DNA from 4 places in the Streptomyces sp. A01 genome. Region 2 is predicted to be linked to each of the others. Evidence: riboswitches for the same ligand, from Rfam matches in the RefSeq annotation. Region 2 holds a riboswitch; each other region holds the start of a gene.

Region 1 (7,364 bases), on a different contig from region 2:
AGCTGGCGGGGCAGCCCTGCGCGGTGTCGCGGCTCGCGCCCCCGGCCCGTCCGCTCGCTCGGTCACCGAGCCCGTCCCGTCCAGCGCCTGGCGCGGTCGGTGCCGTACGTACGCGCCGGGCGCGGCCACGACCGCCACAGGAGACCACCGGGACGGGGCTCGCAGCGCGCGACGAGGCCGCCCCGTCGCGCCGCGCCCGGTCCGTGGGATCGCCCGGCTGCTACGGGCGACGACGGTTGCGCAGCCGCAGCCGCCAGGGCACGACGGCGGACTCCAGCTGGACCGCGAAGCTCATCTTGGACTCGCCCGCCCGGCGCTCCTCGAAGCGGATGGGGATCTCCACCACCGTGGCGCCGCCCCGGACGGCGAGGTACTTCAGCTCGACCTGGAAGCTGTACCCCGCGCTGTTCAGGGCGCCCAGCCCGACGGCGCTCAGCGTGTCGGCGTGCCAGAGGTTGAAGCCCGCGGTGATGTCCCGCAAGGGGGTGGAGAGAATCGCACCGGCGTAGACGTTGGCCCAGCGGGAGAGCAGCCGGCGGTGCCAGCCCCACTCCTCGGCGAGCTCCCCGCCGGGGACATAGCGGCTGCCGACGACCAGCCCGGCGCCGGTGGCGAGGGCGGTGCCCAGCATCTGCGGCACGGACTCGGCGGGGTGGCTGCCGTCGGCGTCCATCTGCGCCACGTACCGGGCGCCCTCCTCCACGGCGGCGCCCATGCCCGCCGCGTAAGCCCTGCCCAGCCCTTCCTTGCCGGTGCGGTGCAGCACGCTCATCCGGGCTCTGCCGCCGGTGTTGGCCTGCTCGGCCAGTCGCTCGGCGAGGTCCCCGGTACCGTCGGGACTGGAGTCGTCCACGATCTTCAGTCGCAGCCCTGGCAGCGGCAGGGCGAGCACCTGCTCCACGGCGGCCTCAAGGCTGCCGATCTCGTTGTAGGTGGGCATGACCACGGCCAGCGGCGCTTCCGCCCAGGCTTCCGGCAGCGGCGCGGGGCGGACGGCGGCGCCCGGTGTACGCAACGGCACGTGCACGGTTACTCCTTGCGGCAGACAGCGCGGGAACGCCGAGCGATACGGCGGGTGTCCTGGGCGGTCCCGTCGGCGCGGACAGTCAGAGCCGCACCCTACTGGCCCGCTCGCCCGGCCCCGCAATTCCCGTGGCCGTCAGCGGTGCGGGCACCCGGCCACCGGGCACGGCGGCGGCCCGTGCGGGCGTCAGCCCCGGGGCAGGCGTCCCCGTGTGGATCAGACCCGGGCCAGCAGTGCGTAGCGCTCGTCGTCGACCGGGCCGCCCCACAGGTCCGGGTCGTCGCTGAGGGGCTGCACACGCAGACTGGTCACGAGTGGCCGCAGGACGGCGGCCAGCTCATCGGCGGCTATGCCACCGTGCCAGGGCAGCGTCTCGGCGTCCGCCACATACGGGGCACCGGCTCCGGCCGACTGCCGCCAGCGCCCTTCCACCAGCACGAGCCTGCCACCGGGCCGCAGGCGCGCCGTCCACTCGCGCAGCGCCGCCTCCGGGTCGGGCAGCGTCCACAGCAGGTGGCGGGCGAGCACCGCGTCGAACCGCTCGCCATCCGTCGGCGGAGCCGCGGCGTCGCCGACGACGAACCGCGCCCTGAACGTCGTGTCCGCCAGCTTGCGCTGGGCCTGGGCCACCATGCGCGGCGCCAGATCCACGCCCGTCACGCGGTGACCGGCCTGCGCCAGCAGCAGGGACAGCGAGCCCGTTCCGCAGCCGATGTCGAGCACGTCGGCCGGGTGGGGCGGCATCCAGGCTGCAATCAGCCGCGCCCACGCGGCGCGGGTGGGGGCGGCCAGCAGGCCGTGGTCGGGCTCCGCGTCGAACGCGGGGGCCGCCGCGTCCCAGTAGTCGGCGATGGCCGTGAGTCGGTGATCCATGCCTGTGATGGTCGCGGCCACCTCTGACATCGCCCTCGCTCCGGCGTCGGCCGCGGCGCCCGCGTGGGTATTCGGGTGCGTGAGGGGCCGTCGTTGGGTGAAGCTGGGGCATGACCTGGACGACGACTGACGACATCGACGCTTTCCTCGCGACCGCGAGCGGCTTTCTGCACGCGCGGCCGGACGAACACACCCTGCTGCTGTCGATCACCGAGTCGCTGCGGACCCAGGGCGCGGGGCGGTACTCCGCCGCCGCTCCCTTCTACGGCTGGTGGCGCGGGGACGACGGAAAGGTCGGCGCCGCCTTCGTATGCACCCCTCCGCATCCGGTGCAGTTCTCGCCCATGTCACGCGAAGCGGCCGGGCAGCTCGTGGCGACCCTGGCGGCGGGGCCCCGTACGGTCGTGGGCTTCGGCGGGGAGCAGGTGACGGGTGAGGCCATCGCGGACGCGTGGTCGCGCAGGCACGGCTCGCGGCCGGAGGTCGCGGGGCGCCATCGGCTGTACCGGCTGGGGGAACTGGTTCCGCCGCGGCCCGCTCCGCCGGGCCGCGCGCGGGTCGCCGAGGACGGTGACCGTGCCCTGCTGCTCGACTGGTTCGAGGCGTACCTCGTGGACATCGGTGAGGACCCCGCGGACGCGTCACGGGCCTTGGAGGAACGGCTCAGCCACGGCGGCTGCACGCTCTGGGAGGTGGGCACGACGCCCGTGGCGATGGCGGGGGTGACACGCAGCAGCGCGGGGATGGTGCGCGTCGCCGGCGTCTACACGCCGCCGGACCAGCGGCGTCGCGGGTACGCGGCGGCCGTGACGGCAGCCGTGAGCAAGGCCGCCGTGGACGCGGGAGAGCGGACGGTGCTGCTGTTCGCCAACCTCGCCAACACCGCGACCAACGCGCTGTACCAGCGGCTCGGTTACCGCCCTGTCAGCGACCGGGTGCTGTTGACGCTCGCCCCGCAGCCCACCTCCTGAGCCGGTCCGGCGGGCGTTATCTCTGATCCTGGCGGGTCCAGGTGCTCCTGGCGGGTCCAAGTGCTCCTGGCGGGTCCAAGTGCTCCTGGCGGCGGCGCCAGTGGCTGCTGTGCGCCGCCGTATCGATGGCCGGCCAGGTCAGGCCACGGCGCGCGCCGTGAGCCGGCGCATCGGGCCGTCGAGTTCCCTCGCGTAGAAGTCGATGAAGCCGTCGGGGTCGGGGCCCGCGTTCTGCATCACCAGGTGGTCGAACCCGGCGTCCGCGAAACCGCGCGCCGTGTCCACGTACCGGGCGGGGTCGGGGCCGCAGGCGAACTTCTCCATGATGTCGTCCTGGGTCACCGTGGTGGTCGCGGCGTCGAAGTTGACCGGGTTGGGGAGTTCGCTCATGACCTTCCAGCCGGTGAGGGCCCACCGTGAGGTGTCCAGGGCGGCCTTCGCCGCCGTGTGCTCGTCAGCCGCCCACGCCATCGGGACCTCGGCGTAGCCCGGCCCGGTGCCGCCCGCCGCGCGGTAGCGCTCGACGATCTCCGGTTTGTCCTCGGTGGCGAACAGGCCGTCGCCGAGTTCGGCGGCGATGCGCGCGGACGGCGGGCCGCTGGCGGCCACAGCGATCGGTGGGGCCTCCTCGGGCAGGTCGAAGACCCGGGCGTCCTCCAGTCGCAGATACTTGCCGTCGTACGAGCGGTATCCGCCGCGCCACAGCAGGCGAATGATCTCCAGTGCCTCACGCAGCATCGCGTGGCGGGTGCCCACCCCGGGGAACTCGCGCCCGACGACGTGCTCGTTGAGCCGCTCACCGGAGCCGATGCCGAGCGTGAACCGGCCCTCCGAGACCAGCGCGAGCGTCGCCGCCGCCTGCGCGATGATCGCCGGGTGGTACCGGACGGTCGGACACGTCACGCCGGTCGCGAGGCCGATGCGCTCGGTGCGCTCCGCGATGGCGCCGAGGACGGTCCACACGAACGGCGAGTGGCCCTGGTTGTCCAGCCAGGGGTGATAGTGATCACTGACCTCGACGAAGTCGAAGCCGGCGTCCTCCGCTCGCTGTGCCTGCCGGACCAGCTCCGCCGGGCCGAACGCCTCGGCGGCCAGTTTGTAACCGATCTCCATGTGCCCTCACTCCCTGGCGGTTCCGCGTTCACCGGCTTCCCCGCGTCTCGCACCCCCCGGTGGTCCGTGTCCCCCACGGGTCCCGGCCGACGATGGCGTGCGAGCGCCCGCCGCCGGGCCGTCCTGTGGCTGTCGGCGTCGGGTGCCACACGAGCGGGGTGGATAAACCCTCCAGGCCCTGGACATGAGGCCGACCGACGGCGCCCTGAGGTGCGGAGGGGAACGCGATGAACGCGCGTGCGCGGGTTGTCGCAGGCTGGGGCGGCCGCTACTGTCTCAGGGCCTTGGTGCACGGGAAACCGGTGAAGAACCGGTGCGGCCCTCGCCACTGTGATCGGGAAGTCCAGTTCCATCCCTCGGGAGCCACTGGATCGCCAACAAGACGGCGATCTGGGAAGGCGGAGCTTGACGGCATGACCCGTAAGCCAGGAGACCGGCCAAGGCGCGTCGTCCATCCACGAGGTGCTGGAGAGGTCTCTTACGTCATGCACATCGCCGAGGGGTATCTGCCCCCGTTGCACGCGGTCGCCTGGGGCGTCGCGTCAGCTCCGTTCGTCGCCCACGGTGTCCGGGCACTCACCCGCGAGGTCAAGGCGCACCCCGAGAGCACCCTGCTGCTCGGTGCGGCCGGAGCCTTCACGTTCGTCCTCTCCGCGCTCAAGATCCCCTCAGTGACGGGGAGCTGCTCCCATCCCACGGGAACGGGACTCGGAGCGATCTTGTTCAGACCGCCGGTCATGGCGGTGCTCGGCACCATCACGCTGCTGTTCCAGGCGTTGCTGCTGGCGCACGGCGGCCTCACCACCCTGGGCGCCAACGCCTTCTCGATGGCCATCGTCGGGCCGTGGACCGGCTACGGGCTGTACTGGCTGCTGCGCCGGTTCGGCGCGCCCCTGATGGTCTGCGTGTTCTTCGGGGCCTTCGCCGCCGACCTCAGCACCTACTGCGTGACCAGCGTGCAGCTGGCGCTGGCCTTCCCGGACCCGAGCAGCGGCTTCCTGGGCGCGCTCGCCAAGTTCGGCGGCATCTTCGCCGTGACCCAGATCCCGCTGGCGGTCAGCGAGGGCCTGCTCACCGTGCTGGTGATGCGCCTCCTGACCCAGTCGAGCAAGGGCGAGCTGACCCGGCTCGGCGTGCTGCTGCCCGGCCGCAAGGGCCGCGACGAGAAGGCGGTGGCGGGATGAAGCGCGACACGAAGATCAACGCTCTGCTGCTGCTGATCGTGGCCGCACTGGCCGTGATGCCGCTCGTGCTCGGTCTCGGGGACGACAAGGAGGAGCCGTTCACCGGCGCCGACGCGCAGGCCGAGACGGCGATCATCGAGAACGAACCGGACTACGACCCGTGGTTCTCACCCCTGTACGAACCGCCGTCGGGCGAGATCGAGTCGGCATTGTTCGCCCTCCAGGCGGCGCTCGGCGCGGGCGTCCTCGCGTACTACTTCGGGCTGCGCAAGGGGCGCCGCCAAGGGGAGGCCCGCGCGGCGGCCGCAGGTACGGCGGAGGGGACGGCCGCCACGTCCGGCGAAGCCGAGCCCACGGACGAACGCCCAGGCACGACCGCGGACACGGACACAGGGGCGGACGCGGACGCGGGCGCGCCAGTGAGCGGCACTCCCGGCTCACCCCGGTCGTAGCCGCCGATGCTCCCCATCGACGCGGCGGCGCACAGCAGCCACTGGCGCCGCCGCCACCCCCTGGACAAGGCATGCCTGGGCCTGGGGCTGACCGTCCTGGCGATCTCACTGCCCCCGTGGCCGGGCGCCCCGCTGATCGCCGCGGTGACACTGACCGTGCTCATCGGCCCGGCCCGGGTCGTACCGCGGCAGCTGTGGCGGGCCTGGCGCATCCCGCTCGGCTTCTGTGTGACCGGCGCGGTCCCGCTGCTGTTCGAGGTGGGCGGTCCTGACGGTCTGGTCGCGCTCGCACCGAACGGGCCGGTCCTCGCGGGGCAGCTGCTGGCGCGCACCTCGGCGGCCTCGCTCGGCCTGCTGCTGTTCGCGTTCACGACGCCCGTCTCCGATGTGCTCCCCCGGCTGGTCCGGGCGGGCGTGCCGCCCGCCGTGGTCGACGTCGCGCTCGTGACGTACCGGATGAGTTTCCTGCTGCTGGACTCGATGGCGCAGATCCGGCAGGCGCAGGCGGCCCGGCTGGGCCTCACCACCACCAGCGCCCAGTGGCGGTCGCTGGCGGGGCTGGGGGCGACCGCGTTCGTCCGTGCCTTCGACCGCGCCGCCCGCCTCCAGTCGGGCCTCGCCGGGCGGGGGTACGACGGCACGCTGCGGGTGCTGGTCCCCGAGGCGAAGATCTCGCGTTCCTTCCTGGGGGCGACCGCCGCACTGCTGGCGGCCCTCACCGGCCTCACCCTCGTCACCGAAAGGTTCCTCCCATGACCTCGCAGCGGCCCGTCATCGAACTCGTACGGGCTGAGTACGCCTACGAGGACGGTCCGCCCGTGCTGAGCGGGGTGAGCTTCGCCGTGCGCGAGGGGCGGGCCGTGGCGCTGCTCGGCCGCAACGGCGGCGGCAAGACGACCATGCTGCGGCTCCTCAACGGCGGCCTGCGGTGCGCGGACGGCCAACTGCTGCTGGAGGGCGAGCCCGTCCGCTATGACCGCAAGGGCCTGACGCGGCTGCGCACCACGGTGCAGCTCGTCGTGCAGGACCCGGACGACCAGCTCTTCGCCGCCTCGGTCGCGCAGGACGTGTCGTTCGGCCCGATGAATCTGGGGCTGTCCGAGGAGGAGGTGCGCGGCCGTGTACGGGAGGCGCTGGACGCGCTCGACATCGCGGCGCTTGAGGACCGCCCGACCCACCTGCTCTCGTACGGGCAGCGCAAGCGCGCGGCGATAGCGGGGGCGGTCGCGATGCGCCCCCGGGTGCTGATCCTCGATGAGCCCACGGCGGGGCTCGACCCGCATGGTCAGGAGCGGCTGCTCGACGTCCTCGGCCGTCTCCAGGCCGCGGGCACGACCATCGTGATGGCCACCCACGACGTGGACCTCGCTCTGCGGTGGGCGGACGACGCGGCCGTCCTGACGCCGGAGGGCCTGCGTACGGGACCGGCGGCCGAGCTGCTCGCCGACCAGGACCTCCTCGACGCCGCCCGGCTCCGCAGGCCGTGGAGCGTGGCGGTCGCCGAGATGCTGCGCGCCCATGGGCTGCTCACGGAGCCGGGCTTCGCGCCCCGCACGCCGGAGGAGCTGACCCTGTGGTCCACGACGCTCCCCCGGCCCAGCGCCTAGGCCGGGTCCCGGCGGGTCATGCCAGGGAGGGGTGCCCATGTCCGTGCGTCGCACGCAGACTGCGGGTGCGTCGTGGCTGGTCGCGCAGTTCCCCGCGCCCCTGGCAGGGCATGCTCCTTCGCTGTGCCAGGGCTGCTCCT
Region 2 (7,364 bases):
GGTGGCGCTCGGCTGCGACGGCCTGATTCACATACGTGAGAGTGACGCGCCGGACGCCGTCGTTGTCGTGCCCCGTACCGCTCTCGGGTCTCTTCTGCGGCGTATCAAGGCCGAAAGCTGAACCTTAGGACGCTCCTTGGAGGAATCTGTATGCCAGGTTCCAGGTGGCGGAAGTCAAGCTTCAGCGGAAGCGGGCAAGACGACTGCGTAGAGGTGGCCGCTGGTCCCGACGGACTAATCCGTATCCGGGAGAGTGCCGCCCCTGACGCCGTCGTCGTCGTGCCCCGGGCGGCCCTGCGCGTCTTCCTCAAGGCGATCAAGGCTGGAGGGTGACCGGTTTCCCACCACCGCCCACAAAGCTGGGCGGCCGCCCCCGGTAACCACCGGGGCCGACCGCCCAGCCAGCGAAGACGAGAACCAGGGACGGCCTAGAACTCGTCGTCGAACGACACCGAGCCCTCGACCGCCACCTGGTACGCGGAGGCGCGGCGCTCGAAGAAGTTCGTCAGTTCCTGGACGTTCTGGAGTTCCATGAAGGAGAACGGGTTCTCCGAGCCGTACCTGGCCGGCATGCCCAGGCGGCGCAGGCGCTGGTCGGCGACGCACTGGAGGTACTCGCGCATGGACTCGGTGTTCATGCCGGGCAGGCCCTCGCCGCACAGGTCGCGGGCGAACTGGAGCTCGGCCTCGACGGCTTCCTCCAGCATCGCGGTGACCTCGCGGGCCATCTCGTCGTCGAAGAGGTCGGGCTCCTCCTGGCGGACCGTGTCGACCACCGAGAACGCGAACTCCATGTGCATGGACTCGTCGCGGAAGACCCAGTTGGTGCCGGTCGCCAGGCCGTGCAGCAGGCCGCGCGAGCGGAACCAGTACACGTAGGCGAAGGCGCCGTAGAAGAACAGGCCCTCGATGCAGGCGGCGAAGCAGATCAGGTTGAGCAGGAAGCGGCGCCGGTCGGAACGCGTCTGGAGTGAGTCCAGCTTCTCGACCTCGTTGATCCACTTGAAGCAGAACTGCGCCTTCTCACGGATGGAGGGAATGTTCTCCACCGCGTCGAAGGCCGCCACCCGGTCCTCCGGGTCGGGGAGGTAGGTGTCGAGCAGCGTCAGATAGAACTGGACGTGCACGGCCTCCTCGAAGAGCTGCCGCGACAGGTACAGCCGCGCCTCGGGCGAGTTGATGTGCTTGTAGAGGGTGAGGACCAGGTTGTTCGCGACGATCGAGTCGCCCGTCGCGAAGAACGCGACCAGTCGGCCGATCATGTGCTGCTCACCGGCGGAGAGCTTGGCCAGGTCGGTCACGTCGGAGTGGAGATCGACCTCCTCCACGGTCCACGTGTTCTTGATCGCGTCGCGGTAGCGGTCGTAGAACTCCGGGTACCGCATGGGGCGCAGCGTCAGTTCGAAGCCCGGGTCGAGAAGGTTCTTGGACTGGGTCGGGGCCGTCACTGGCATGCCTCGCAGGATTCGGGGTTTTCAAGGGAGCAGGCGATGGCGTCGTCATCGGGCGCCATCTGCGCCGGTACGGGAACGGGAGCGGCGGCCTCCGTGCCCCGTGCCGACTGGGCGATGCGCGTCGCCGGGCGTGAGCGCAGGTAGTACGTCGTCTTGATGCCGCGCTTCCAGGCGTACGCGTACATCGAGCTGAGCTTGCCGATGGTGGGCGACGCCAGGAAGAGGTTGAGCGACTGGCTCTGGTCGAGGTACGGGGTGCGGTCGGCGGCCATGTCGATCAGGGCGCGCTGGGGGATCTCCCAGGCGGTCCGGTACAGGTCGCGGACCTCCTTCGGCACCCAGGTGAAGTCCTGGATCGAGCCGTTGGCCTCGCGCAGCGCCTCACGGGTCTGCGCGTCCCACACGCCGAGCTTCTTCAGCTCCTCCACCAGGTACGCGTTGACCTGGAGGAATTCACCGCTCAGCGTCTCGCGCTTGAAGAGGTTGGAGACCTGCGGCTCGATGCACTCGTACACACCGGCGATGGAGGCGATGGTCGCCGTCGGAGCGATGGCCAGCAGGAGGGAGTTGCGCATGCCGGTCTTCGCGATGCGGGCGCGCAGCGCGTCCCAGCGCTCGGCCCACCGCGGCTCGGCGCTCGGGTAGTGGTCCGGGTGCAGCACGCCGCGCGCGGTGCGGGTCGCCGACCAGGCCGGGTGGGGGCCGTGCCGTTCGGCGAGGGTGGCGGACGCCTCGTACGCGGCGAGCATGATGCGCTCGGAGATCCGCGTGGACAGCGCCTTCGCCTCGGGCGAGTCGAAGGGGAGCCGCAGCCGGAAGAAGACGTCCTGGAGGCCCATCAGGCCCAGGCCGACCGGGCGCCAGCGGGCGTTGGAGGTGCCCGCCTGCTCGGTCGGGTAGAAGTTGATGTCCACGACGCGGTCGAGGAAGGTGACGGCGGTACGGACCGTCGCGTCAAGCCGCTCCCAGTCCATCGCGCCGTCGTCGCCGAGGTGCGCCGCCAGGTTGACCGAGCCGAGGTTGCAGACGGCGGTCTCGCCGTCGTCGGTGACCTCAAGGATCTCGGTGCACAGGTTCGAGGAGTGGACGACCTTGCCGGGCTCGGCGGTCTGGTTCGCGGTGCGGTTGGCGGCGTCCTTGAAGGTCATCCAGCCGTTGCCGGTCTGCGCGAGGGTACGCATCATCCGCGCGTACAGCGTCCGCGCCGGGATGGTCTTGATGGCGCGGCCGTCGGCCTCGGCGGCGCGGTAGGCGGCGTCGAACTCGTCGCCCCACAGGTCCACCAGCTCGGGCGTGTCGACGGGGGAGAACAGCGACCAGTCGGCGTCCGCCTCGACGCGGCGCATGAACTCGTCCGGAATCCAGTGCGCGAGGTTGAGGTTGTGCGTGCGGCGGGCCTCCTCGCCGGTGTTGTCCCGCAGCTCCAGGAACTCCTCGATGTCCGCGTGCCAGGTCTCCAGGTAGACGCAGGCGGCGCCCTTGCGGCGGCCGCCCTGGTTGACGGCGGCGACGGAGGCGTCAAGGGTGCGCAGGAATGGCACGATGCCGTTGGAGTGACCGTTGGTGCCGCGGATGAGCGAACCACGGGCGCGGATGCGCGAGTACGAGAGGCCGATGCCGCCCGCGTGCTTCGACAGCCGTGCGACCTGGTGGTAGCGGTCGTAGATCGAGTCCAGCTCGTCCAGCGGGGAGTCCAGCAGGTAGCAGGACGACATCTGGGGGTGCCGGGTGCCGGAGTTGAACAGCGTGGGGGAGCTGGGCAGGTACGACAGTGAGCTGGTGAGCCGGTACAGCTCCTCGACGTCGGCCAGGGCCTGCTCGGTCAGGTCCTCGGCCAGCCCGCAGGCGACGCGCAGCAGGAAGTGCTGCGGGGTCTCGATGACCTGCCGGGTGATCGGGTGGCGCAGCAGGTAGCGACTGTGCAGGGTGCGCAGCCCGAAGTAGCCGAAGCGGTCGTCGGCGCCGTCGGCGACCGTCTTGTCGAGCAGCGTGTCCAGCCGCGCCTCATGGGCCCGTACGAAGGCAGCCGTCTCATCGGCGATCAGACCTTCCCGGTGCCCCGTCTCGACGGAGGAGGAGAATGAGACGGCGCCCTGCCCGGCGGCCTCATCGGCGATCGCGCGCGTCAGCAGCCGAGCGGCGAGCCGCGAGTACTGCGGCTCCTCGGAGATCAGTCCGGCCGCCGCCTCGGTGGCGAGCGACCGCAACTCCGCCTCGTCGGAACCGGCGTGCCGGCCGCGCAGCGCCGCGGCGGCGACCTTCCCGGGGTCGGTGGCGGGCAGATCGGCGGTGAGGTCGGTCAGGACGCGCAGCAACGCGGTCCCGGCCCCTTCGGCCGCTGACTCTGAGACGGACTGGCGTGAAACCGGGTCCGCTGGCGCGATGGTCACGTGTGGCTCTCCCTCGCTCGGCAAGGGGCCAGGCGGGACGGAGCGACGGGCGCGTACGGGCGTGTCTCAGCCCTCGGCAGGGCACGCCTCGCAGCGTCCATCGGCCCAACCCGCGAGGCCCAGACGTATGTGACGCCCAGTGCCGGGTAACGTGTCCCGGTCGTGGGCGTACCGTCGGCAGGTCCTCGGACTCACGGTGCGCAAAACAGCACACATACACCGTTGCGGGACAGTTCCGGATTTGCACCGGATTCCCCTGCGGCGACAGCGAGCACGAGCATACATCTTGTGTCGGCCGCCGCGCCCACCCCCACATGTTGTGTCGTACCGTCAGCTTCCCCGTACGGATGTGCTAATGGGACGACTCGCGCCGGTGCCCGCCGGGCCCGTATTCAGGGGCTGGGGCGGCCCTGACGCACCCGGTCTGTTTGGTGGTCTGCCACAACGCCGGGCGTGTCGGCCCGGCCCGAGAGGGCGGGAGGGGCAGCCGGTGACGCGGCCGCGACGGCCGGGGCCCCTCCGCTATCGTCGTGATGACGTCCCCTGCTCCGTCCGGACAGCAGAAGGAGCTCCATGACCGCGCTCGCCGACCGGCCGCACATGCTCACCGAGCACTTCGAGGAGGCCGCCCGGATACTCGCCCGCTCGGAGGAGAGCGCGCGGCTGGAGTTCATCGACGGGAAGCTCAGGAGCAAGCCCATGCCGGACGGGGATCACGGACGGATCATCGAGTGGCTGACCCGTGTCTGTATGCAGGCACGCCCCGAGCTGTGGCTCTACCCGGATCAGGGCCTGAAGGCGCAGGCGTACCGGAAGGGCAGGGCCCGGCCGGGTGGCACGCTCGCTCCCAGTGGCGCTTTCGTCGGCCAGGGGGAGTGGGCCGATCCGGCCTCGGTCCTGATGGCCGTCGAGATCACCTCGTACGACTCGGACACCGACCAGCGCGACCGGGTGGAGAAGCCTCGCGCCTATGCGGAGACCGGCATTCCGCTGTATCTGCTGATCGACCGTGACACCTGCGAGGTGACGGTCTTCAGCGAGCCCGACGGCGCGCGGTACGAGAGCGTACGCATCGTGCCCTTCGGCAAGGTGGTCGATCTGCCGGAGCCGGTGGGCATCAGCCTGGACACCGAGCCGCTGAAGAACTGGGTGCACTGATGACGAGGCAGTGGGTGGCCCGCTTCCACGCGGCGTGAGCCGCTGGCGGGAGGCCCCCGGACGCGCCGCCGCCCCTCCCGGTCCCCGTGGGGCGGAAGGGGCGGCGGCGTCGTGTCAGCCGGCTGCTCAGTGGCCGGCGGGGGCGCCCACCGTGGCCGGGGGCAGCTCCCTCTCGACGCCGGGGTCGCCCGCGTCGGCCGTGTAGTCGCCGGGCTTGGTCTCGTCCACGCCTTCGGGCGCGTTCATGGCCCGCAGCACGAAGGTCATGACGACCGTGACGACGACGTTGAGCACGAACGCGGTGAGCCCGATGTAGCCGATCTCCCCGATGCCGGGGATCTCCTTCTGGCTGCCGCCGAAGTGCTTCTGGCTCGGGCTGGCCACGCCGTACGCCGCCAGCGTGCCGTACAGCATGCCGACCGCCCACCCGGCGAGCAGCGCCCAGCGGTGGAACCAGCGGGTGAACAGGCCGCCCACCAGCGACGGCATGGTCTGGAGAATCCAGATGCCGCCCAGCAGCTGGAAGTTGATCGCCACGGTCTTGTCCATGGTGAGGACGAAGGCCAGCGCGCCGACCTTCACCAGCAGGGACACCATCTTGGAGACCTTCGTCTCCTGCGCGGGCGTCGCGTCCGGTTTGATGAAGTCCTTGTAGATATTGCGGGTGAACAAATTCGCCGCGGCGATGGACATGATGGCCGCCGGGACCAGCGCGCCGATTCCGATGGCGGCGAAGGCGACCCCCGCGAACCAGTCCGGGAACATGTTCTCGAACAGCTGCGGGATCGCCAGCTGGCCGTTCTCCACCTTCACACCGGCGGCGATCGCCATGAAACCGAGCAGCGCCAGCAGCCCCAGCATCAGCGAATACAGCGGCAGAATCGTGGTGTTGCGGCGGATCACCTCGCGGCTGCGGCTGGAGAGCGTCGCGGTGATGGAATGGGGATACATGAACAGCGCGAGCGCCGAGCCCAGGGCGAGCGTCGCGTACGCCCACTGACTGTTGTCGCCGCTCACCAGCTCGCCGCGGGGCTTTCCGGTGGCCTCATCGGGTGTGGAGAACGCCGCGCCCGCCTTCGCGAAGACGTCGTCGAAGCCACCCAGTTTGATCGGGATGTAGATGATCGCCACGAGGATGACGAGGTAGATCAGACCGTCCTTGACGAAGGCGATCAGCGCGGGCGCGCGCAGCCCGGAGGAATAGGTGTACGCGGCGAGCACGCCGAAGGCGATCAGCAGCGGCAGGTCCTTGATGAACCAGTTGGTGTCCTCGCCACCGCCGACGCCCATGACGTCGAGAACCGCCTGGATGCCGACCAGTTGCAGCGCGATATACGGCATCGTCGCCAGGATGCCGGTGAGGGCGACCGCCAGTGACAGGCCCTTCGAGCCGAACCGGCCGCGGACGAAGTCCGAGGTCGTGACGTAGCCGTGCTTGTGCGACACCGACCACAGCCGGGGCAGGAAGGTGAAGATGAGCGGGTAGACCAGAATGGTATACGGCACCGCGAAGAAGCCGGAGGCGCCCATCGCGTAGATGGCCGCGGGCACTGCGACGAAGGTATACGCCGTGTACAGGTCGCCGCCCAGCAGGAACCAGGTGACCCAGGTGCCGAAACTGCGCCCGCCCAGGCCCCATTCGTCGAGGCTTTCGGCCTGCTCGGCCTTGCGCCAGCGTGCGGCGAGGAAACCCATGACCGTGACGGCCAGGAAGAAGAAGATGAAGACGGCGAGTGCGACGCCGTTCACTCCGTCATTCACCGCGACCCACCCGCTTCCGCCTTGCGGGCCCGCTGCTCACGGCGGATCAGGACGAAGGCGACCATCGTAAGACCGGCCGAGATGAACACCCAGAGCATCTGGTACCAGTAGAAGAACGGAATGCCGATCAGCGTGGGATCGACCTTCGCGTACGAATCGACCCACAGCATGGCGATAAACGGCGCTATCAGGCACAGGCCGACCACGACGCGCGAGGGCGTGACGACCGGTCTCCTGCTCTGCGCCGCGGATGGTTCTGACACGACCGTGGCTCCGTTCCCTAGAGATCACCCGCAGAATCAGTTGAAGAGATCAACTGTGTAACGCGCACGAAATCTAAGTCAGGGACGGCGCGGCCGTCACTACCTGTCCGCATATCGGTACGGCAGAGAAGGCAGCCGGACGCCCCCGCGAAAGCCCAGGTGGCAGGCGGTGCGGGGGCGCTCGGTCAGCAGCAGCGGAAGTCGCCGCGGGGGTCCGCCTCCCGGTCGTCCATCCGCTTGCGTTCGAACTCCCGGCGGCTCGGCGGCACTTCGCCGGGATGCTGCCGCCGGAAGTGCTCGACGTAGCGCTCGTACGCGCCCTCGCCGGTCAGCTCGCG
Region 3 (7,364 bases), on a different contig from region 2:
GAGCGCGAGGGTGAGGGCGGCGGCGACCGCGGCGGTGCCCCGGAAACGGGGACGGACGCGGCCGCCGACACGGCTGCGGGTACGGCTGTGATCAAGGGCGCGGGGACGGGGCTGCGGACGGGGTGCGGGCACGGGGGACATCCTCATCGGGCGGGGCGGGCGAGCGGGACACGGTCTTCGGCGGGGTTCGCCGATGGCACGGGCGGCAGGCGGTCGAAGAGCAGCTGGACGGCGCCGGACTCGGGGTGCGCCACGCGGTGCGCGCGGACGTGGAACACCTCGGCGAGCAGCTCGGGGGTGAGCACGTCGTGCGGGGCGCCACCGGTCACGATGCGGCCGTGCGCGATGACGTACAGCAGGTCGCAGTGCACGGCGGCGAGGTTCAGATCGTGGAGGGCGGCGAGCACGGTCAACCCGGTCCCACCGGCCGCCCCGGTCGCGTCACCCCCGGCAGCCGGGGCGCCGTCCGCGCCGGTCTCCGGGCCGGGCGCCTGCCCGGCCTCGCTCTCCCGCTCGCCTTCCGGCGCGGCTGACGACTCACCGCGCATCAGGGCCAGCACCTCAAGCTGCTGGGCGATGTCCAGATGGTTGGTGGGCTCGTCGAGTACGAGGACCCGGGGGCGCTGCGCCAGCGCGCGGGCGATCAGCACCCGCTGCTTCTCGCCGCCGGACAGGGTCAGGAAGCCGCGCGCCGCCAGGTGGGTGGCGCCGACCCGGGCCAGCGCCACCGCGCACGCCCGCTCGTCACCCGCCGTGGCCCGCCCGGCGGCCCGCTGGTGCGGCAGCCGCCCCATCGCGACGACCTCGGCGACGGTGAAGTCGAACTCGCTCGACGACTCCTGCGGCAGCGCCGCCAGCCGCCGCGCGCCCTCGCGCGGGCTCATCGCGTGGACGTCGTCCCCGTCCAGCAGCACCGCCCCGGCGCTGGGCCGCAGCGCCCGGTACACGCAGCGCAGCAGGGTGGACTTGCCGCTGCCGTTGGGCCCCACCAGCCCGACGACCTGGCCGCTGCCGACCCGCAGGGTGGCCTCGGACACCAGCCGGGCCCCCGCGATATCGACGCTGACGTCCTCGATGTCGATCCGCATCACGCGCCTCCGAAGGTGTAGCCACGGCGCCGCATCAGCAGCACGAAACAGGGGACGCCGATGACGGCGGTGATGACGCCGACCGGCAGCTCCACGGGGGCGAGCAGCACCCGGGAGAGGATGTCCACCCACACCAGCAGCACGGCGCCGAGCAGCGGGGCGACAGCGAGGACCCGGCGGTGGTCGGCGCCCACCAGCATCCGGGCGAAGTGCGGCACCATCAGGCCGACGAAGCCGATGGCGCCGCTGACAGCGACGACCGCACCGGTCACGGCGGCGGTGACCAGGAACAGCTCGTGGCGCAGCCGCCGCGCGTCCACGCCGAGGGCGGCGGCGGTCTCGTCGCCCATCGCGAGGGCGTTGAGGCGGCGCGCCGACCACGTCAGATGCGCGAGCCCGGCCAGCACGGCGACGGCCGCGATCGGCACCGACTCCCAGCTGGCGCCGCCGAGGCTGCCGAGCAGCCACATCATCGCGGAGCGCGCGGCCTCCGCGCGTTCGGCGCTGAAGACCATGAGGGTGGTGATGGCGGAGAACCCGTAGTACATGGCGGTGCCGGTGAGGACGAGCCGCAGTGGGGTGAGGCCCTGCGGGGTGCGCGCCGCCACGTACACGAGGACCATCGCGGCGAGCGCGGAGACGAAGGCGGCGGCGGACAGCGCCCACACGCCGAGCCCGCTCAGCGCGCCGAACAGCAGGACGCCGTTGGCGCCGACCGCGGCGCCCGAGGAGATGCCGAGCACGAACGGGTCGGCGAGGGCGTTGCGGACCATGGCCTGCACGGCGACGCCGATCGCCGAGAGCCCGGCGCCGACCACGGCGGCGAGTACGACGCGCGGGAAGCGCAGCTCCCAGACGATGGTGTACGGGGCGACCTCGTCGGGCGCGATGGCGCCGCCGGTCATCCCGGCCTTGAGGAAGCGCAGGACCTCGCCCCAGGTCAGCCCGGCCGATCCGAAGGCCACCCCGCACACCAGCGAGATGGGCAGCGCGATGACGAGGGCGGCGACGAGGGGCAGCAGCGGCAGCCGTCGCGGTGGCGCCGGGCTGTCGGGCGCGGCGTGCCGCGCGGCGGGAACGGTGTGGGCGGCATCCTCGGTCGTGGTCGCCACGGGCGGGTCCACCTTCGCCTCGGGCCGCGACCGGAATGGATAAGGAGCGACTCGGGCGCGGAGCGCCGTCAGCGTCCCCTCGCAGTCCACGGCGAGTTGTACAGGAGTCACGCCGCCACGGGTGATCGGGCTCGCGGCACCCCGTCAGCAGGGCTCCGTCCACCGTTGCGGGTCAGCGCCGGATTCTCACCGGACTTCCCCCGCGGGGCGCGTATGCGTATGCGGTTGTGTGACGTCGTGGCACGGCGGCGTCCGCTGGGCCACACGACGGCTGGCGCGCAGACGTGCGGGACGCCTGCTTGGTGCTGTAGGACCTTACTGCTGCGGGTCCACTTGCCGTGGGTCTGCTTGCCGTGGGTCTACTTGAAGAAGGCGATGCCGTCGTCGGGCAGGTCCTTGAGGTCCTTGGCCCACTCGCTCGGGTCGACGACCTTCTTCAGGTGCGCCGACATGTACGGGCGGAGTGCCACGTCGGGGGTGGCCTTCTCGCCGACCCACATCAGGTCGCTTTTGACGTATCCGTACAGCCGCTTGCCACCGGTGTAGGGGCCCGCGTTCGCGGTGCGCGCCACGGCGTCGGTGACCAGGTCGATCTGCGGCTTCTTGTCGGCGAGCTCGCCGTACCAGATTTCGATCACGCCCTGGTCGCGGATCATCACGACCTCGACCTTGCGGTCCTTGTCGATGCGCCAGTAGCCGGACTCGGACTCCAGCGGGCGGACCTTCCTGCCCTCGGCGTCCAGCTCCCAGGTGTGCGAGACGTATTCCAGGAAGTCGCGGCCGTCGTGGGTGAAGGTCGCCTCCTGCCCGAAGTTGCACTTCTCGGCACCTGGGAAGTCGTAGACACCCGCGCCTTCCCAGTTGCCGAGGAGGAAGACGAGGGGGACGAGGTCCGGGTGGAGGTCGGACGGGATCTCGATCATGGGCTCAGGCGATCTGTAGAGAGGGTGGGAAGGACGCGCGCCACGCCTCCGCGCTGGGCGCGGACGACGCGGGAACGGCTGGCCGGACGGGCCCGGGGGACCGTCAGCGCTGGCCTTGGTACAGCTTGAAGAGGGTCAGCCCCGCGAAGGCGGCGATGAGCACGGCCATGAGGGCCAGCAGCAGGGAGAAAACTGTCTCAAGCACGAGCGCGCTCCTCGGACGGAGTGTGGTGTAACGGACCGGCCCCGAGTCTAGTCCGCGCCGGGGTGGGAGGCGCTGTGAGGTCCGCCGCCCCGGCGGGTGGCCACGCACCGTCCGGCGGGCGCCGCTTACAGTGAGGGCATGGCGAAGAAGCTCGTGATCAAGGTGACGGCGGGCGCTGACGCGCCCGAGCGGTGCTCGCAGGCGTTCACGGTGGCGGCGGTGGCCGTCGCCAGCGGCGTCGAGGTCTCGCTGTGGCTGACCGGGGAGTCGTCCTGGTACGCGCTGCCCGGCCGGGCAGCGGAGTTCGAGCTGCCGCACGCGGCGCCCCTGCCGGAGCTGATCGACGGCATCCTGGCCGGTGGCGGGGCGATCACCGTGTGCACGCAGTGCGCGGCACGGCGCGATATCGACGAACAGGACCTGATCAAGGGCATGCGGATCGCGGGGGCGCAGGTCTTCGTGAGCGAGATCATGCCGGAGGGCGTCCAGGCGCTCGTCTACTGATCTCTCGTCTGCTGATCCACTGAGCCGTCCTGGGCGAGGCCCTCCGCTACGGGTGGTGCTCGCCCTACGGGTGGTGCTTGCCGTCCAGCTCGTCCCACCAGGAGTCGGAGAGCGCGTCGCCGGTCCGGGTGCCGGGGTCGGCGCGCCCGTCGTGGTCGGCGCCGGAGCCGGGCTGCCGCGGGGCTTCCGGCCACGATTCAGCGCCCGTACCGGAGGCGGCACCCGGTCCCGGACCTGGCCCTGGAGGCGGCTCGTCCCACCATCGGTCGTCCGGGCCCTTGCGGTTGGCGACGATGGCGGCGAACGGCGGGATCACCATGGCGACCACGCACATCCCGACCGCGACGGGAATCGACCACAGGCGTACGACCGACCACGCCATGACGAAGAGCGTCAAACAGACACCCATCATGACGAAGTAGCCGTGACGCCGCCGCGCGTACATGACTCCAGCGTACGACTGGAAGCCGGGCCCGCACCCCGCCCGTACCGCCCCGTGCGGTGCTTCTTCCCCGCCCGCACCCGGCCGAGGCGTGGGGGTGCGGGCGCTGCCGCCCGCGTCGTGGGCGGCACAGAGGGCCGCATCCCAGTCTTCAGGCGTCCAACCCCTGGGATGCGGCCCTCAAGCCGCGCAGTCAGCCGTCAGACGGCGATGGCGACCTCCGCCAGGCCGCCCTGCTGGGCGACGACGGTGCGGTCAGCGGTCGCGCCGGGAACGAGCGCGCGCAGCGTCCAGGTGCCCTCGGCGGCGTAGAAGCGGAACTGCCCGGTCGCCGAGGTGGGGACCTCGGCGGTGAACTCGCCGCTGCTGTCGAGGAGCCGCACGTAGCCGCTGACCGGCTCACCGTCGCGGGTCAACGAACCCTGGATGGTCGTCTCACCGGGCTTGATGGTCGCCGCGTCGGGGCCACCGGCCTTTGCTCCACACATAGGAGTCCGTCCTTACGTCAGGGGAGGAAGAAGAGGGGGAGGAGAGGGGAGGCAGGAGGAGCCGCCCTGGGTCAGGCGTTGGCGCCGAGCTCGATCGGCACGCCGACCAGCGAGCCGTACTCGGTCCAGGAGCCGTCGTAGTTCTTGACGTTGGACTGGCCGAGCAGCTCGTGCAGCACGAACCAGGTGTGAGCGGAGCGCTCACCGATGCGGCAGTAGGCGATGGTGTCCTTCGACAGGTCCACGCCCTCGCCCTCGTACAGGGCCTTCAGTTCCTCGTCCGACTTGAAGGTGCCGTCGTCGTTGGCCGACTTCGACCACGGGATGTTGCGCGCGCTCGGGATGTGACCCGGACGCTGCGACTGCTCCTGCGGGAGGTGGGCCGGGGCGAGCAGCTTGCCGCTGAACTCGTCGGGGGAGCGCACGTCGACCAGGTTCAGCTTGCCGATCGCGGCGACGGCGTCGTCGCGGAAGGCGCGGATGGACGCGTCCTGCTGCTTGGCCTTGTAGTCGGTGGCCGGACGGCTCGGGACCTCGGCGACCAGGTCGCGCGAGTCCAGCTCCCACTTCTTGCGGCCGCCGTCGAGGAGCTTGACGTCCTGGTGGCCGTAGAGCTTGAAGTACCAGTAGGCGTACGAGGCGAACCAGTTGTTGTTGCCGCCGTACAGCACGACCGTGTCGTCGTTGGCGATCCCCTTGGCCGACAGCAGCTTCTCGAACCCGGCCTGGTCCACGAAGTCACGGCGCACCGGGTCCTGGAGGTCCTTCTTCCAGTCGATCCGGATGGCGTTCTTGATGTGGTTCTTCTCGTAGGCCGACGTGTCCTCGTCAACCTCGACGATGACCGTCTTCGGGTCGTCGATGTGGGCCTGGACCCAATCGGCGTCCACCAGGACGTCGCTGCGGCTCATGCTGTTCTCCTCCGGGGCAGATGCGGATGGTGCACGGTTACGCGGATGGCGCGCCGGCATGCGGCGAGGGCGGGAGAGCGCACGCCGCTGCACGGCGGGTGGGGCGCGGGACCCGGGAAACGGGCCGGGGGGAGCTGGGGCCGGCGGAATGGCGCTCGGCGTGTCCCCTCAGACAGGGCCCCGTCAGACGGGGCGACAGAGCATGGCGGCGACGCGGCACAGGTCTACTGCCCGCCGCTTCGTGAGGTCCGCCTGTCGCTTCATGCGTCCGATCGTAAGGACGCCGGGCGGGTGTGTCACCGGTGTGTCAAATACTGAGACGCAATTGTCTGAAATGCGGGACGGTTGAGGGGCGTACGAGTCGCGCGCCCCGGTCCCGGCGGGCTCACGAGGCTCTGGCATCTGCCCTGCGGACAGAGCCGTCTCATGAACCGGACACCGGCGTCCGGGCGACTCGGCGTCGCCCGGTCGAGGCGGTCCTGTTTCCGGGCCGTGAGGGCCGGCCCGACCCCTGTGTCCTCAAGCGCCGGACGGGCTGGTTTTTCGTGGTGGCGGCGCTGTGGTTGCCATGGGGCGGTTCTCGTGTCCTCAAGCGCCGGACCGGCTGGATTCTTCAGCCCGTCCAGGGGGCATGCGGGCCCGGCATCGGCGCCGCGTACGGGGGGCTTCCGGGCCGTCAGGCCCAGGGAAAAGCCCTGACCAAGCGCAGCGGTGTGCCCCGTCAGGGGCGCGGGGAACTGCGCGACCAGCCACGACGCGCCCGCAGTCCGCGACGCACGGGCAGGGGCACCCCCCACCACCAGCAGCAGCACGACCCGCCGGACACCGCCTGGCACTGGCCAGGAACCACCGCGCCGGCCCAGCGGGGCGTGCGCTCAGCCGGTCAGTTCGACGTTCGTGCCACTGGCCTTGATGTCGATGCCGTCCTTCGTCGTCTCGATCGTGTCCAGCCGCAGCCCGGTCGGCAGGCCGTCCACCTCGCGGTCGATGTCCGTCCGCTCCCGGACCTTGTCCTCCCAGCCGGGCAGGGTCCCGCCGGGAATCTTCTCCGCGCGCATCCGGATCGTGTCGCCGTTCACGACGGTCACCGTGCTGTACGCGCTGATCTTGAGGCCGAGCAGTCCGCCGGTGATCTTCACCCGGCTCTTGCCCTCGGAGTCCTTGCCCGCGTAGCCGACCGTGATGCCGTGACCCGCGGCCCGGGAGAGGTCCGCGTAGGTGATGTGGGCGTCGCCTATGGCGCGCTCGGCGGTGGCGCTGGAGAAGTTGTTGGACGCCTTGACGTGCTGCATCTTCGCGGTCATCTCGCTGATGCGGATGGACCGGCCGTCCTCGCCGCTGGTCATCCCGTCGAAGGTGACCTCGATCTCGTCGAACTCCTTGCTCGCCACCTGGGTCAGAAAGGGGAAGCCCTTGATCGAGACGTCGGGAGTGCCGGTGAGCTGCTCCTTGCTCTGGATCTTCTTGGCCGCCTCGGACTCCACGAAGTTGACCGCCAGCCGGTCGGCGGCCACGAACAGCCCGCCGAGGATCACCAGGATGATCAGCGTGACCCATAGCCCACGCCCTCTCCTGCGTCTCGGCTGCCGTCGTGCGCCGTGCCCCGGCGCGTAGGACGCGCCCGTCCCACCGGCCATGTTCGCCGCGTTCGTGGTGTGCGCCGCGTCCGACATGCTCGTCCCCCATGCTCT
Region 4 (7,364 bases), on a different contig from region 2:
CGGTGCGGTCGTACGCCTGGTCGAGGCTGTCGCCGTAGACGATCGTCCCGTGGTTGCGGAGCAGGCAGCCGGTGCGGTCGCTGAGCGCGTGCAGCATGTGCTCGGCCAGCTCCTCGCTGCCGTAGAGCGCGTACGGGGCGACCCGGACCGGTCCGCCGAGGGCACCCGTCATGTAGTGGATGGCGGGCAGCGCCGTGACGAGCGTGGAGACGGCGGTGGCGTGGACGGCGTGCGTGTGCACGATCGCCCTGGCCGTCGTGGCCCGGTAGATCGCGAGGTGCATCGGCAGTTCACTGGTGGGGACGCGGTCCCCGATGGTCTGCCGTCCTTCGAGGTCGACACCGCACAGGTCGTCGGGTCCAAGCCGGTCGTACGGGGTGCCGCTCGGGGTGACCAGCACGGTGTCGCCGACGCGGGCCGAGACGTTGCCCGACGTGCCGACCACCAGTCCGTCCGCGGTCGTCCGCCGGGCGGTCGCCACGACGTCCGCCCATGTCTGCCGTAGGTGTTCGCGTTCCGCCGCCGTTCCGGTCATGTCGTCGCTCGCCCTCTCCTTCTCGTTTTCGTCGTCTGGCTTCTCGCCGTCTTGCTTCTCGCCGTCTTGCTTTGCGGTCTTGCTTCGCGGTCTTGGCGGCTCTGCCGGTTCCGGTTCTCGTCCGGTCTCGTCCGTCGTGCCGGTCATCAGGCGCGTCCGGCGGGTGCGGTCGGCTGTGTCCACGGTTCGCTGCCCTACGCCTCTGCGCCACGCTCCGACGCCTTCGGGCAGCACGGCCGCCGCCGGGTTCCCCACGGTCCGCTCGGCGCTCAGCCGCTGTGGGCGTCGGCCGGTGGCGGTCGCCTGGCCGTTCGGAGACGTCCGGCCGTTCGGCGGGGCCGCCCGCCATCCCGCCCGCCGGGTGATGCCGGTCACCTGATGGCGCGTCGCGCCTCCCACCGCGCCGCGCCGTTGGAGATCCTGCCAGCCCCCGGTAAGCACGGGCCCTCCGGCACCGTCAGTCCGTCCGCGAGGCGGCCAACCGGATTGATAAATACGAATAACACACTAAATCTCCGGACTTTTTGCTCCTACTCCTGGTAATCCTGGTGCCACTCACCGCGATGGAAGGGGTTGGCGTGGAGAGAGCCGGAACGGGCGCGAGTGACAGCCACGGCCAGGAGTGCCGACACGAGGGGCGGGCGCCCAGCGGCACACCGGCGCGCACGCCGGTACGCGTCCACGGCGGCGCGACGGGCCGACGCCGGGCCCGCGTGTGGATAGCGTCCCTCGGCACCCTGCTGGCGGGCGCTCTCACGCTGATCGAGCCGTCGGCGGCGGCCACGGCGAGCAAGCCGCGCGGCCACGACGTCTCCTCGCACCAGCGGGAGGTGAACTGGCGCCAGGCGCGGGACGCGGGGGCGCGGTTCGTCTATGTCAAGGCGACCGAGTCGGACGACTACCGAAACCCGTACTTCGCACAGCAGTACAACGGTTCGCGGGCCGTGGGGCTCCTGCGTGGCGCGTATCACTTCGCCCGCCCCAATACCTCGTCAGGGCGCGCGCAGGCCGAGCACTTCCTGCGCAACGGGGGGACACCGGCGGCGGACGGCCGGACACTGCCGCCCGCACTTGACATCGAATTCAACCCATATGACCCGAAGCGCGCCTGTTATGGGATAAGCGACTCGGCCATGGTTGACTGGATTTCGGCGTTTAGTGCCGAGGTACGCCGCCAGACAGGGCGCTATCCGGTCATCTACACGACGACCAACTGGTGGCGCCGGTGCACGGGCAACAACGCCGCCTTCGGTGCCCAGCATCCGCTCTGGCTCGCGAGTTGGCGCAGCTCTCCGGGGCCCCTCCCCGCCGGCTGGGGCACCCACACGTTCTGGCAGCAGGCGAACAAGGGCCCGCTGCCGGGTGACCAGAACGTGTTCAACGGCTCAATGTCGGGTCTCAGAAGGCTCGCTGGGGGCTGAGGACGCCCCACGTACGCGCTTCCGGAAACGGTCTCAATGGGCCACTTCAGGTGCGTCACCGTGACGTCTGCCCTAGTTCACCTTCCGTTCACTCGACCTACCTACGGTCGCCGGGTCACTACCCCCCGAACTGATTGCCTGGGTGAATGGAACACATCACGCTTCTCATCGGGATCGTGATCGTCACGGCCTTGGTGTTCGATTTCACGAACGGCTTCCACGACACGGCCAATGCCATGGCCACCACCATTTCCACCGGGGCGCTGCGGCCCAAGACCGCAGTGGCCATGTCGGCGGTGCTCAATCTGGTGGGCGCGTTCTTGTCCGTGGAGGTCGCCAAGACCATTTCCGGAGGAATCATCGATGAGAACTCCGGTATCCAACCTGAAGTGATCTTCGCGGGCCTCGTCGGAGCCATCGTCTGGAATCTCCTGACGTGGCTGGCCGGGCTCCCGTCCAGTTCCTCCCACGCCCTCTTCGGCGGTCTGATCGGCGCGACAGTGGTCTCCGTCGGCATGGACGGCGTCAACGGCGACGCGGTCGTCATGAAGGTCCTCATCCCCGCGGTGGCCGCACCGCTGGTGGCGGGCATCGCCGCCCTGGCCGCGACCCGGCTCACGTACCGGCTCGCCCGCAACCGCGACTCCCAGGACACCGCCAAGGGCTACCGCGCCGGGCAGATCGCCTCGGCCGCCCTGGTCTCCCTCGCGCACGGCACCAACGACGCGCAGAAGACGATGGGCGTCATCACCCTGGCCCTGGTCACCGGCGGCGTCGTCGCACCCGCCTCCGACCCGCCGCTGTGGGTCATCGTCTCGGCCGGTATCGCCATCGCGCTCGGCACCTATCTCGGCGGCTGGCGCATCATCCGCACCATGGGCAAGGGCCTCACCGACATCCAGCCGCCGCAGGGCTTCGCCGCCCAGACCGGCGCCGCGACCGTGATCCTGGCCTCCTCGCACATCGGTTTCGCACTCTCCACCACCCAGGTCTGCTCCGGCTCCGTGATGGGCTCGGGTCTCGGCCGCAAGGGCGGCGTGGTGCGCTGGTCCACCGCCGGGCGGATGGTGCTCGCCTGGGGCCTGACGCTGCCCGCGGCCGGGCTGGTCGCCGGTGCTGCCGCGCTGCTCGCCGAACGTGGCGACTGGGGCGTGGCCACGGTCGCCGTGCTGGCCCTCCTCGCCTGCGGCGCCATCTGGGCCGCTTCCCGCCGCAAGCCCGTGGACCACACCAACGTCAACGAGGCCGAGATCGTCGGTGGCGTCCCGGCCGCAGCGGCCGCCGAGGCCGCGGACGGCACGAAGGACGCCGCCGAGCCGGTGGGCGTGGTCACCGCCGCCCTGCAGAGCGTCGCACCGCCGCCCGCCGGGCCCATCGCCCAGCGGTCCGCCTCCGAGCAGGAGTCCGGCGCGCCGTCGGCAGCGGAGTCGGCCACCGTGCCCGAGCCCGAGCCCGCCGCTTCGGTACCCGCCCCCGCCCCGGCCCCGGCACGGGCCTCCGTCTGACCTCTCGTCCGGGCGCCGCTTCCATCGGCGCCCGGACCTCCGCGCGGCCCGTACGGTGCGCGGCCCCCGTAGCGCCACACCCCAAGGAAGCAAGGAAACATCGCCATGAGCATCGACTGGGCAGCACTCGGTGAGGTCTTCGGTGTCAGCCTCGTGGTGACCGTCGCCATGGTGGGCGTCTTCACGCTCGGCATCGTCGGCACCTCGCACAAGCCGACCCGCCAGCAGGACGGCACGGCGGTCGCCACCACCAGCCCCAGCGGGCTGGCGCGCTCCGGCGCGTACGCGTGCTTCGCGCTGTGCGCGGCTGTGGTCTCGTACGGGATCTACCTGATCGTCGCCTAGCCCGCGCCCCTTCGGCCCCTTCGGCCCCTTCGGCCCTCTCGGCACGGAAACCTCTGGCCCGCCGCCCGCGACGCGCCCGCACAGCGCGCCCGGGGCGGCGGGCTTCCCCGTTCCCGCGGACGCCCTTCCCGCTCCCGGAGGACGAACCAGGCAGCGGCGGACGGGGCAGGCGGACGCGCGCCCGGAGGGGGCCTGGACGCCGACCACCGCCGCCGCCTCACCGCCGCCCCACCGCCACCGCGGCACCACCGCCGTCGCACCGCCCTCGCCGTGGGGCTCGCGACGCCGTGGGGCTCGCGACCGCGGTACGCGCCCCGATCGGACGCCGGGCGCGAGCCGGTGGTACGGCCGCCCGCGTGGGCGCCCCGCGCTACCCCGTCGCAGGTCAACCGCAAGTTGACGGCTCTTCGTGAGCCGTGGTGGACTGCCGGGGCCAAACGGCGACAGCAGAGGAAGCCGGTGTGAATCCGGCGCGGTCCCGCCACTGTCACCGGGGAGCGCTCCCCCAGCGTGTGGTCACGGCTCGGTCCCCGAGCTGGAAGGCCCGGGTGCGGCGCCGATCCGGGGAGCCAGGAGACTCTCGCCGCCGATCACGTCGAGCCAGGGCGCGGACCCTGAGTGAGGACACATCGCCATGGTCGGCTGTCACAGAACGCCCTGCGCCGCGCACGTTCCCCCACCTCCGCCATGTCCCCTCCCCCTTCGAGGCGCGACGGCGAGCTGACCCGATGCGTGCTCCTCAGTTTCCGTACGCGCGCGATCCGTACGGGCCTCTTCCCTACGCGTACGGCGCCGCCCTCGGCTATCTCTGCGACCTCGCCGTGGGCGACCCGCCCCGCGCGCACCCGGTGGCCGCCTTCGGGCGCGCGGCGGGCGCCGTGGAACGACGGCTGTGGCGTGACGACCGGGGACGTGGGGCGCTGCACACGGCGATCTGTGCCGGAGGCGTCACCCTGGCCGCCGTCGCGCTGTCCCGCACTGTGCGGCGCTCCGCTCTGGCCGATACGGCGCTGACCGCCGCCGCCACCTGGGCCGTGCTCGGGGGGACGTCGCTGGGTCGCGAGGCGCGCGTCATCGGCGCCGCGCTCGCCGCCGGGGACCTCGCCGCCGCGAGGGCGGCGCTGCCGGGGCTGTGCGGGCGTGACCCGCAGGCGCTGGACGGGCAGCAGATCGCGCGGGCGGTCGTGGAGTCGGTCGCCGAGAACACCTCGGACGCCGTGGTCGGCGCCCTGGTGTGGGGCGCTGTCGGGGGCGTGCCCGGACTGGTGGGCTTCCGGGCGGTGAACACGCTGGACGCGATGGTCGGTCACAAGTCGCCCCGCTACCTGCGGTTCGGCTGGGCCTCGGCCCGGCTCGACGACGTCGCGGGCTGGCCGGGCGCGCGCCTCACCGCCGTGCTGGCGGCGCTCGCCGGGCCCGACCGGCGCGGGGCGTGGCGCGTGGCGCGCCGGGACGCGGCGAAGCACCCGAGCCCCAACGCGGGTCCGGTCGAGGCGGCCTTCGCCGGTGCCCTGGGTGTCCGGCTCGGCGGCATCCTCGCCTACGCGGGCCGCGTGGAGCACCGGCCGGTGCTCGGCGCGGAGAACCGGCCGGTGGAGACGGCCGACATCGAACGGGCGGTACGGCTCTCGCGCCGGGTGAGCACCCTCGCGCTGACGGCCGCTGTCGCCGGGCGCGTGGGATACGGCATGGTCCGGCGCGGGTTCGCCGCCTCCCTTGCGGGGCAGCCCGGAAGGTGCGGCGCCGGGTGGCGGCGGGCGGCATTCGGCCTGGCGCTGGCGGGAAGCCTGCTGGCGGCCAAGCCGATGGCTTCTCCGGCGCCGCCCCGTACCGCGGGCACCGACGCCGGCGGTGACGGCAGGGGCACCAGAGGCGCCAGCGCCGACCACGGCAAGGACGAGACCAAGGGCAGGACCAAGGGCGAACGGCCCGGCGTGAGCAAGGCCAAGGGGGGCGCATGAGTGACGCTGGGCGCGTGGGTGGCGGGCTGCTGGTCGCCGGTACCACCTCGGACGCGGGCAAGAGCGTGGTCACCGCGGGCATCTGCCGCTGGCTGGCCCGTAAGGGCGTCAAGGTCGCGCCGTTCAAGGCGCAGAACATGTCGCTCAACTCCTTCGTCACCCGCGAAGGCGCGGAGATCGGGCGGGCGCAGGCCATGCAGGCCGCGGCCGCCCGCGTGGAGCCGACCGCGCTGATGAACCCGGTGCTGCTCAAGCCCGGTGGCGACCGCACCAGCCAGGTGGTGCTGCTCGGCAAGGCGGTCGGCGAGTTCACCGCGCGCGGCTACTTCGAGCGGGAGGACGGCCGGGAACCGGGTCCGGGCCGGGCTCAGGGACGGGACGGAGTCCGGCCGCGGGGCCGGGAGGCGTTGCTGTCCACGGTCACGGACTGCCTGGCCGAGCTGCGCCGTACGCACGACGCGGTGATCTGCGAGGGCGCGGGAAGCCCCGCCGAGATCAATCTGCGGCGCACCGACATCGTCAACATGGGGCTCGCGCGCGCCGCCCGGCTGCCGGTCGTGGTGGTCGGCGACATCGACCGCGGCGGCGTCTTCGCCTCCTTCTTCGGCACGACCGCCCTGCTCTCAGCGGCGGACCAGGCGCTGATCTCGGGCTATCTCGTGAACAAGTTCCGCGGCGATGTGAGCCTGCTGGAGCCGGGCCTCGACATGCTGCGTGAGCTGACGGGTCGGCCCACGCTGGGCGTGCTGCCGTTCGCGCACGGCCTCGGGATCGACGAGGAGGACGGGCTGCGGGTCTCGATGCGCGGCGCCGTCAGGGAATCGGTCGTGGCACCGCCGCACGGCGCCGACGTGCTGCGGGTGGCGGTCACCGCCGTCCCGTTGATGTCGAACTTCACCGATGTGGACGCGCTGGCGGCCGAACCCGGCGTCGTCGTCCGGTTCGTGGACCGCCCCGAGGAGCTGGCCGACGCCGACCTGGTGGTGGTCCCCGGCACGCGCGGCACGGTGCGCGCGCTGGCGTGGCTGCGGGAGCGCGGTCTCGCCGACGCCCTCGCGCGCCGGGCCGCCGAGGGCCGTCCCGTGCTCGGCATCTGCGGGGGCTATCAGCTCCTCGGCGAACGCGTCGATGACCAGGTCGAGTCGAAGGCCGGGACGGTGCGGGGGCTTGGGCTGCTGCCGGTGCGGGTGCGGTTCGCCGTGGACAAGACTCTGGCGCGGCCGGTCGGCACGGCGCTCGGCGAGACGGTGGAGGGATACGAGATCCACCACGGCGTCGCCGAGGTGACGGGCGGCGACGAGCCGTTCATGCGCGACGGCCAGGGCCGGGCGCTGGACGGCTGCCGGGTGGGCGCCGTGTGGGGCACACACTGGCACGGCTCGCTGGAGAGCGACGGTTTCCGGCGCGCGTTCCTGCGCCGGGTGGCCGCCGCCGCGGGGCGGGCGTTCGTGCCCGCGCCCGACACCTCCTTCGGTGTGCTGCGCGAAGAACAGCTCGACCGGCTCGGCGACCTGATCGAGGAACACGCCGACACCAGCGCGCTCCTGCGGCTGATCGAGGAGGGCCCGCCCGCCGGGCTGCCCTTCGTACCGCCTGG

Evidence for each region. A riboswitch is a leader RNA that binds a small molecule or an ion and turns the genes downstream of it on or off. The one in region 2 is predicted to bind cobalamin.
Region 1: it holds a riboswitch for cobalamin, as region 2 does, so the genes downstream of both, AC5P1B_RS20090 (energy-coupling factor ABC transporter permease) here and AC5P1B_RS14900 (ribonucleoside-diphosphate reductase subunit alpha) in region 2, are expected to answer to the same signal.
Region 3: it holds a riboswitch for cobalamin, as region 2 does, so the genes downstream of both, AC5P1B_RS10800 (FecCD family ABC transporter permease) here and AC5P1B_RS14900 (ribonucleoside-diphosphate reductase subunit alpha) in region 2, are expected to answer to the same signal.
Region 4: it holds a riboswitch for cobalamin, as region 2 does, so the genes downstream of both, AC5P1B_RS24445 (cobalamin biosynthesis protein) here and AC5P1B_RS14900 (ribonucleoside-diphosphate reductase subunit alpha) in region 2, are expected to answer to the same signal.

What each region holds. Positions count from the first base shown of each region.
Region 1 covers NZ_JBWLKN010000014.1:52,374-59,737, forward strand. The annotation lists gene AC5P1B_RS20070 (polyprenol monophosphomannose synthase) at 221-940, opposite strand; gene AC5P1B_RS20075 (class I SAM-dependent methyltransferase) at 1,241-1,897, opposite strand; gene AC5P1B_RS20080 (GNAT family N-acetyltransferase) at 2,008-2,868, shown strand; gene AC5P1B_RS20085 (TIGR03557 family F420-dependent LLM class oxidoreductase) at 3,007-3,981, opposite strand; cobalamin riboswitch at 4,250-4,437, shown strand; gene AC5P1B_RS20090 (energy-coupling factor ABC transporter permease) at 4,467-5,165, shown strand; gene AC5P1B_RS20095 (energy-coupling factor ABC transporter substrate-binding protein) at 5,162-5,617, shown strand; gene cbiQ (cobalt ECF transporter T component CbiQ) at 5,624-6,373, shown strand; gene AC5P1B_RS20105 (energy-coupling factor ABC transporter ATP-binding protein) at 6,370-7,224, shown strand.
Region 2 covers NZ_JBWLKN010000009.1:185,154-192,517, forward strand. The annotation lists gene AC5P1B_RS14885 (DUF397 domain-containing protein) at 1-121, shown strand, start outside; gene AC5P1B_RS14890 (DUF397 domain-containing protein) at 151-333, shown strand; gene AC5P1B_RS14895 (ribonucleotide-diphosphate reductase subunit beta) at 429-1,454, opposite strand; gene AC5P1B_RS14900 (ribonucleoside-diphosphate reductase subunit alpha) at 1,445-3,844, opposite strand; cobalamin riboswitch at 4,004-4,159, opposite strand; gene AC5P1B_RS14905 (Uma2 family endonuclease) at 4,418-5,002, shown strand; gene mctP (monocarboxylate uptake permease MctP) at 5,129-6,763, opposite strand; gene AC5P1B_RS14915 (DUF3311 domain-containing protein) at 6,760-7,026, opposite strand; gene AC5P1B_RS14920 (YbdD/YjiX family protein) at 7,212-7,364, opposite strand, start outside.
Region 3 covers NZ_JBWLKN010000006.1:293,946-301,309, reverse strand. The annotation lists gene AC5P1B_RS10810 (ABC transporter substrate-binding protein) at 1-132, opposite strand, end outside; gene AC5P1B_RS10805 (ABC transporter ATP-binding protein) at 144-1,088, opposite strand; gene AC5P1B_RS10800 (FecCD family ABC transporter permease) at 1,088-2,116, opposite strand; cobalamin riboswitch at 2,300-2,442, opposite strand; gene AC5P1B_RS10795 (heme-binding beta-barrel domain-containing protein) at 2,560-3,123, opposite strand; gene AC5P1B_RS10790 (DsrE family protein) at 3,467-3,832, shown strand; gene AC5P1B_RS10785 (DUF3099 domain-containing protein) at 3,897-4,277, opposite strand; gene AC5P1B_RS10780 (DUF1416 domain-containing protein) at 4,475-4,762, opposite strand; gene AC5P1B_RS10775 (sulfurtransferase) at 4,834-5,673, opposite strand; gene AC5P1B_RS10770 (LmeA family phospholipid-binding protein) at 6,549-7,346, opposite strand.
Region 4 covers NZ_JBWLKN010000019.1:80,263-87,626, reverse strand. The annotation lists gene AC5P1B_RS24465 (class II aldolase/adducin family protein) at 1-535, opposite strand, end outside; gene AC5P1B_RS24460 (lysozyme) at 1,249-1,956, shown strand; gene AC5P1B_RS24455 (inorganic phosphate transporter) at 2,103-3,461, shown strand; gene AC5P1B_RS24450 (hypothetical protein) at 3,567-3,806, shown strand; cobalamin riboswitch at 4,210-4,405, shown strand; partial or broken gene AC5P1B_RS24445 (cobalamin biosynthesis protein) at 4,535-5,506, shown strand; gene AC5P1B_RS24440 (cobyric acid synthase) at 5,764-7,364, shown strand, end outside.